DNA from 2 places in the Pedococcus sp. P1_H8 genome. Region 1 is predicted to be linked to the other one. Evidence: predicted binding sites of a transcription regulator. Region 1 holds the regulator's gene; the other holds the start of a gene.
The links. Region 1 encodes LexA, which represses DNA repair genes until DNA is damaged. Its sites were predicted from a motif close to TCGAACANNTGTTCGA; they were not measured.
Positions count from the first base shown of each region.

Region 2: recA (recombinase RecA) is a predicted target of LexA. The motif match lies at 1,045-1,060, and genes of this name have one in related genera.

Region 1 covers NZ_JBFUCP010000013.1:29,521-32,723, forward strand. The annotation lists gene AC1DYG_RS16925 (winged helix DNA-binding domain-containing protein) at 1-478, shown strand, start outside; gene AC1DYG_RS16930 (LysM peptidoglycan-binding domain-containing protein) at 490-888, opposite strand; gene lexA (transcriptional repressor LexA) at 1,166-1,891, shown strand; gene AC1DYG_RS16940 (hypothetical protein) at 2,133-2,333, shown strand; gene AC1DYG_RS16945 (DUF4259 domain-containing protein) at 2,309-2,722, opposite strand; gene AC1DYG_RS16950 (N-acetyltransferase family protein) at 2,792-3,203, opposite strand, start outside.
Region 2 covers NZ_JBFUCP010000006.1:270,037-273,239, forward strand. The annotation lists gene AC1DYG_RS10985 (ABC transporter permease) at 1-522, shown strand, start outside; gene AC1DYG_RS10990 (GNAT family N-acetyltransferase) at 549-998, shown strand; gene recA (recombinase RecA) at 1,233-2,294, shown strand; gene AC1DYG_RS11000 (regulatory protein RecX) at 2,474-2,926, shown strand; gene miaB (tRNA (N6-isopentenyl adenosine(37)-C2)-methylthiotransferase MiaB) at 2,960-3,203, shown strand, end outside.

The DNA of each region.
Region 1 (3,203 bases):
CAGCGACACCAAGGCAGCGCTCGCGCAGCTCGGTGACGCACTGCGGGAGGTGGAGATCGCCGGCATCCCGCACTGGTTCGACCCCTCGCAGGTGCGCCGGGTCTCCCGTGCCGCGCCCGCGGCATACCTCTTCCCGACCTATGACGAGGCCGTGCTGACCTATCCGCAGGTGAACTTCTCGGCGCTGCCCGACCACCCCTATGCCGAGCACACCGACCCGTTCTGGGCGAGCGTGGTGCTCGACGGCACGAACGTGGGGCTCTGGAAGCGGACGGTGCGACCCGACGCCGTCCAGGTCGAGGTGCGCCTCGCTCCGGCCGTCTCGACGCGAGGGCGCACGCAGGTTCGGGTCGCGGCCCAGCGGCTGGCGGGGTTCCTCGGACGCGACCTGTCGTTGGTCGAGAACGAGGGCACCCCGCACCTGTGGGGCGGCGAGCTCGGCCACCCCGCACGCAGGCCGAGGCGGGCCGACCGCTGAGCGGTCGGGCTTCAGCCGACGGCGGGGATGAGCAGCGTCTGGCCGGCGTGGACGTTGCTGTCGGTCAGGTCGTTGGCGATCTGGAGCTGGGCGACCGCCTCGGCCATCGACAGCTGGGGCAGCTGCTCGACCGCGATCTGCGACAGCGTCTGACCGGACTGCACCGTGGTGGAGTGGTCGATCACGGTGGCGGAGGCGCCGCCCGAGAACACGGCGATCGCCAGCGCCACGGCGGCGATGACAACGGTGAGCGTGATCGCCAGACGGGCGGCGCGGGTCAGGCGCAACGGGGCGGCCGGAGCCACCACGACCTCTGCGCCGGTGGGCACCGAGACCAGGCGGGGGCGAGCCGGGCGAACGGGAACCCGCACCGGTGCGGGGGCGACGTCCCAAGCGACTGCTGCACTCATCAGGTCCTCCATCGTGGCGTGCGCTGTTGTGGCTGTGGTGTGTCGTGCTGCGTTCCTCGAACGGATGTGCGAAGAACTGCTTGACTGATTTCTAGCACGCATGTTCGAATCAATCAAGACACGCGTCGAACACATGTTTGGCACAGGCGTTCGAAGGCCATACGCTGTGTTCATGCCGCAAGCACATCAGAGGGCACTGACAACGCCTCGGCGAGCACCCGGCATATGGCACCTGACCTGCACGTTTACCTGAAAACTGCTCAAGTGAGGAAGCGGCATGAGCGACGACAACGTCAAGGAACTGCCCGACCGCGATCGCGGTGACGGGCTCACCGTCCGGCAGCGACGGGTGCTCGAGGTGATCCGCAACTCGGTCGACCGGCGCGGATACCCGCCGAGCCTGCGCGAGATCGGCGAGGCGGTGGGGCTCACCTCCCCCAGCTCGGTCGCCCACCAGCTGTCCACCCTCGAGCGCAAGGGCTTCCTGCGCCGCGACCCCAACCGGCCGCGCGCCATCGAGGTCGTCTCGCCCGACTCCCCCGCCGACATGCGGGGCTACCGCGGCGGCGCCTCGACCGAGGACGAGACGGCGACCTACGACGAGACGGGGTCGGGCGACCAGCGTCCTGCCGCGGCCTACGTGCCCGTGCTCGGCCGCATCGCGGCCGGCGTGCCGATCCTGGCCGAGGAGACCGTCGAGGACGTCTTCCCGCTCCCCCGCCAGATCGTCGGCGAGGGGCAGCTGTTCCTGCTCCAGGTCGTGGGCGACTCGATGATCGAGGCCGCCATCTGCGACGGCGACTGGGTCGTTGTGCGCCAACAGCCCACGGCCGACAACGGCGACATCGTCGCGGCGATGCTCGACAACGAGGCCACCGTCAAGACGTTCAAGCGCAAGGACGGCAAGGTGTGGCTGATGCCGCACAACCCGGCTTTCGACCCCATCGACGGAGACCACGCCACCATCCTCGGCAAGGTCACGGCGGTGCTTCGCCGGGTCTGAGCTCGACCCTCAGCCCCGGCGACGTGTGCCGCGGAGTGCCTCGTGCGCTCTGCGGCACACGTGCGTCCGGGCCCAATGGGGGGCGACCGAGGCGGCGCATCCGGGTCACCGGAGCTCAGCGCGGCTCGCGCCTCCTCCGTTCGGCTGATGGCCCCTCACCCGAACGGGCCCAACCAGGCCCGGTTCGCCGGTTGGCGTCCGCCGGTCCGTAACGGGCGACCCTCCACACCGTTCTCTTCACATGGAGGCCCATCCCGACCCCGATCTCACCGACCAGGTGCTCGGGTCCGAGATCGAACTGCTCGCGGACCTGATCGACGCCGCCAGCCACGCCTGCTCGCAGCTCAACCTGGACCAGATCGACGCGGCTCTCGGGGTCTGTCGGGCGCAGAGCCAGTTCCCCACCCAGTCGCCCAGTCAGTCACCCAGCGCGTCGAGGTAGTGCGTGATCTTGGTGGCGAAGCGTTCGCCACCGTCACCGTCGGCCCACAGCTCCCAGAGCTCGTTGTCGTCGGACTGCAGGGCCCGGTGCAACGCCCGGGTGGCGAGCTCCTCGAGCTGTTCGTCCACCTCGATGGGTTCCTCGTCGACCCACCAGGGCACATTGCGTTCTCCCACCACGGATTCGAAGTCGTCACACGCAGCCACGAGCACCGCGGCTGCCACCGCCTGCGACATGGTGGGCGCTTCGATGTACCCCGACGCGCGGACCACTTCGTCGAGGGCGGACTCGACCCTCTTGCGGCGTACGTCGGCCTCGGACTCCTCGAGCTCGTCGAGCAGGTCGAGCGCGTCGTCGTTCTCGAACGGCCCGGCTCCGGTGGCGCCCATCTCCCAACCTCCACGACGTGCGAAAGATGCTCCTTCGAGGGTGCCAAGAGACGGGGCGACGCGCCAGCCCTACTTTTGCGGAGTCATCCGTTGGTACCAGGCCGTGTCGACATAACGACCGAACTTGTGCCCGACCTCGCGCAGCACGCCCACCCGCTCGAAGCCGCACGCCACGTGCAGCGCCACGCTCGCGTCATTGGGCAGGGCGATCACCGCCACCTGGGTGTGCACCTCAGGTGCGGCGTCCAGCCGCGCCAGCAGCGCGGCATACAGGGACCGTCCGAGGCCGCGCCCGCGGGCGCCCTCCGCGAGGTAGACGGACACCTCCTTGGTGCCGTCATAGGCCGGCCGCGGGCGGAAGGCGCCGGAGAACGCGTACCCGAGCAGCTGCTCGTCCGCGCAGGCGACGAGGACAACGTTGCCGACACCGGTGGCTGCGAGCTTCTCGCCGAGGTATGCCGCGCCGCGGGGTTCGGTGTCG
Region 2 (3,203 bases), on a different contig from region 1:
AACGTGTTCTTCAAGCTGCGCTACGCCAAGCTCTACGACGCGGTGCTCGCGACCCCGATGGGCCCGCGCGACATCGCGGTGGGCGAGATCGGCTGGTCGCTCATCCGCGGCGGCCTCTACTCCGCTGCGTTCCTCGTCGTCGCGCTGCTCGCAGGGGCGGTCGGGTCGTGGTGGGCGCTGCTGGCCCTCCCGGCGGCGGTCTTCATCGGGTTCGCCTTCGCCGCGCTGGGGATGTTCGCGACGACCTTCATGAAGTCCTGGGTGCATTTCGACTACATCACCTTGGCCATCCAGCCGATGTTCCTGTTCTCCGCGACGTTCTTCCCGCTGTCGACCTATCCCGAGGCTCTCCAGTGGCTGGTGCGGGTGACGCCGCTCTACCACGGGGTCGCCCTCGAACGCGCCCTGATGCTCGGTGAGGTCGGGTGGGGGGTGCTCGCGCACGTGGGCTACCTCGCGGTGCTGGGAGGGATCGGCGTCGTGGGGACGGCTCGCCGCCTGGAGAAGCTCCTGCTTTCGTAGTCGTTCGGGCGCCTAGCATCGATGATGTGCTGGAGCGTGCGGACGGTGTGCGGCTGGCGGGCTTTGCCGACCTCGACCCGCTGACGGCCTATCGGTTGTGGGCGCTGCGTGCCCAGGTGTTCGTCGTCGAGCAGGACTGCCCCTACCTCGACCTCGACGGCCGTGACCTCGAGCCGGCGACCCGCCACCTGTGGGTCGAGCAGGAGGGTGTGCCGGTGGCCACGCTTCGGTTGCTGGACGACGGGGAGGCCTGGCGCATCGGCCGGGTGGCGACGGCGCCGCAGGCGCGCGGCCACGGTCTGGCCCGGCGGCTGGTGCGCGCAGCGCTCGACGTGGCGGGGGAGCGGCCCGTGGTGCTCGACGCCCAGTCGCACCTCGTGGACTGGTATGCCGCGTTCGGCTTCGCACCCAGCGGGCGCGGCTTCGTGGAGGACGGCATTCCGCACACGCCGATGCGTCGTCCTGCCTCGCCCTGAAGCAGATCGGACTCGCTGCGGCGTGTCGCGCGCCGGATTCAATATTTCGAACAGGTGTTCGGTATGTTCGTCCACAGGTGGAACCGCGACAGAACCCCCGTCCACAGGCCGCGAGAGCGTCCCGGGCGGCTGTCGGTGCCGACACCTAGCGTCTGACCCGACAAGCAGATCAGCTGCCCGAGGGTCGAAGGCAGGCGCGCCCGACTCGAAGCGAAAGAAGGAACGGTGGCCAGAATGGCTGGAGCGAACACTCCCACTGTGGACCAGAAGACAAAGTCCCTCGACAGCGTGATGGGGCAGATCGAGAAGTCGTTCGGCAAGGGCGCGGTCATGCGCCTCGGCGACGACGTCCGCCCCCCGATCGACGTGATCCCCACCGGGTCGATCGCGCTCGATGTCGCGCTCGGCATCGGTGGCCTCCCCCGCGGCCGCGTCGTGGAGATCTACGGCCCGGAGTCCTCGGGTAAGACGACGGTCGCGCTGCACGCGGTGGCCAGTGCGCAGAAGGCTGGCGGTATCGCGGCGTTCATCGACGCCGAGCACGCCCTCGACCCTGACTACGCAAAGAAGCTCGGGGTCGACACCGACGCACTCCTGGTCAGCCAGCCCGACACGGGGGAGCAGGCGCTCGAGATCGCCGACATGCTGATCCGCTCGGGCGCCATCGACATCATCGTCATCGACTCCGTCGCCGCGCTCGTGCCACGTGCCGAGATCGAGGGTGAGATGGGTGACAGCCACGTCGGCCTGCAGGCCCGGCTGATGTCCCAGGCCCTGCGCAAGCTCACCGGTGCCCTCAACAACACCGGCACGACGGCCATCTTCATCAACCAGCTGCGCGAGAAGATCGGCGTCATGTTCGGCTCGCCCGAGACGACGACGGGTGGCAAGGCGCTGAAGTTCTACGCCTCGGTGCGCCTGGACGTGCGTCGCATCGAGACCCTCAAGGACGGCAGCGACCCGGTCGGCAACCGCACCCGGGTCAAGGTCGTCAAGAACAAGGTGGCGCCGCCGTTCAAGCAGGCCGAGTTCGACATCCTCTACGGCCAGGGCATCTCCCGCGAGGGTGGGCTCATCGACATGGGCGTCGAGCAGGGCTTCGTCCGCAAGGCCGGAGCTTGGTACACCTACGAGGGTGACCAGCTCGGACAGGGCAAGGAGAACGCGCGTCAGTTCCTCAAGGACAACCCCGATCTCGGCAACGAGATCGAGAAGAAGATCAAGGAAAAGCTCGGGATCGGTCCGCAGGTCGACAAGCCGGCCGACGCGGTCCCCGAGGTGCCGGTCGAGTTCTGAGCCACGGCTCGAGCGACCCACCACTGAGCGAGCAATGACTGATCTGCAATGACTGATCTGCAATGACTGAGCGACACGACGCGGCCAGGGCCGCCCTTGAGGCGGCCCCGGCCGCGCCGGCCCCCCCCCCCCCCCCACCCCCCCCCGAACCGGACGCCTATGACGTCGCGCGCCAGATCGTGCTGAGACAGCTCGCGCTCTCGCCCAAGAGTCGCCAACAGCTGCGGGACAAGCTGCGCCAGCGCAACTGCCCCGACGACGTCGCGGAGGCGGTGCTCGACCGGATGGCCTCGGTCGGGCTGGTCGACGACGAGGCCTACGCGGGGATGCTCGTCCGGTCCCAACAAACCGGTCGCGGGCTGGCCCGGCGCGCGCTGGCCCGCGAGCTGCGGACCAAGGGCGTCGACGACGAGACGGCCAGGGCGACCCTCGAGTCGATCAACCCCGAGGACGAGCGGGATCGTGCCGCCCAGCTCGTGGCCAAGCGGCTCAGGTCGATGCACGGGCTGGAACCCGTTGTCCAGAAGCGGCGACTGGCCGGGATGCTGGCCCGCAAGGGCTATCCCGCTGACCTCGCGATGGCGGTCATTCGCGAGGCGGTTGCCGCCGCGCCCGAGCACCAACGCGACTGAGCCGGCGCGTTCACCACGTACCCTTGGCGTGCGATGAGTACCACCACGACTTCACCCAAGACCTACGACGTCCGCACGCACGGCTGCCAGATGAACGTGCACGACTCGGAGCGGCTCGCCGGCCTGCTCGAGACCGCGGGCTATGTCGACGTCAACAGCCTGCCCGCGACCGCGCGGCCCGAGGCGGCCGACGTCGTCGTCTTCAACACCTGTGCGGTGCGTGAGAACGCCGACAACAAGCTCTACGGCAACCTCGGCCAGCTGCGTCCCGCCAAGA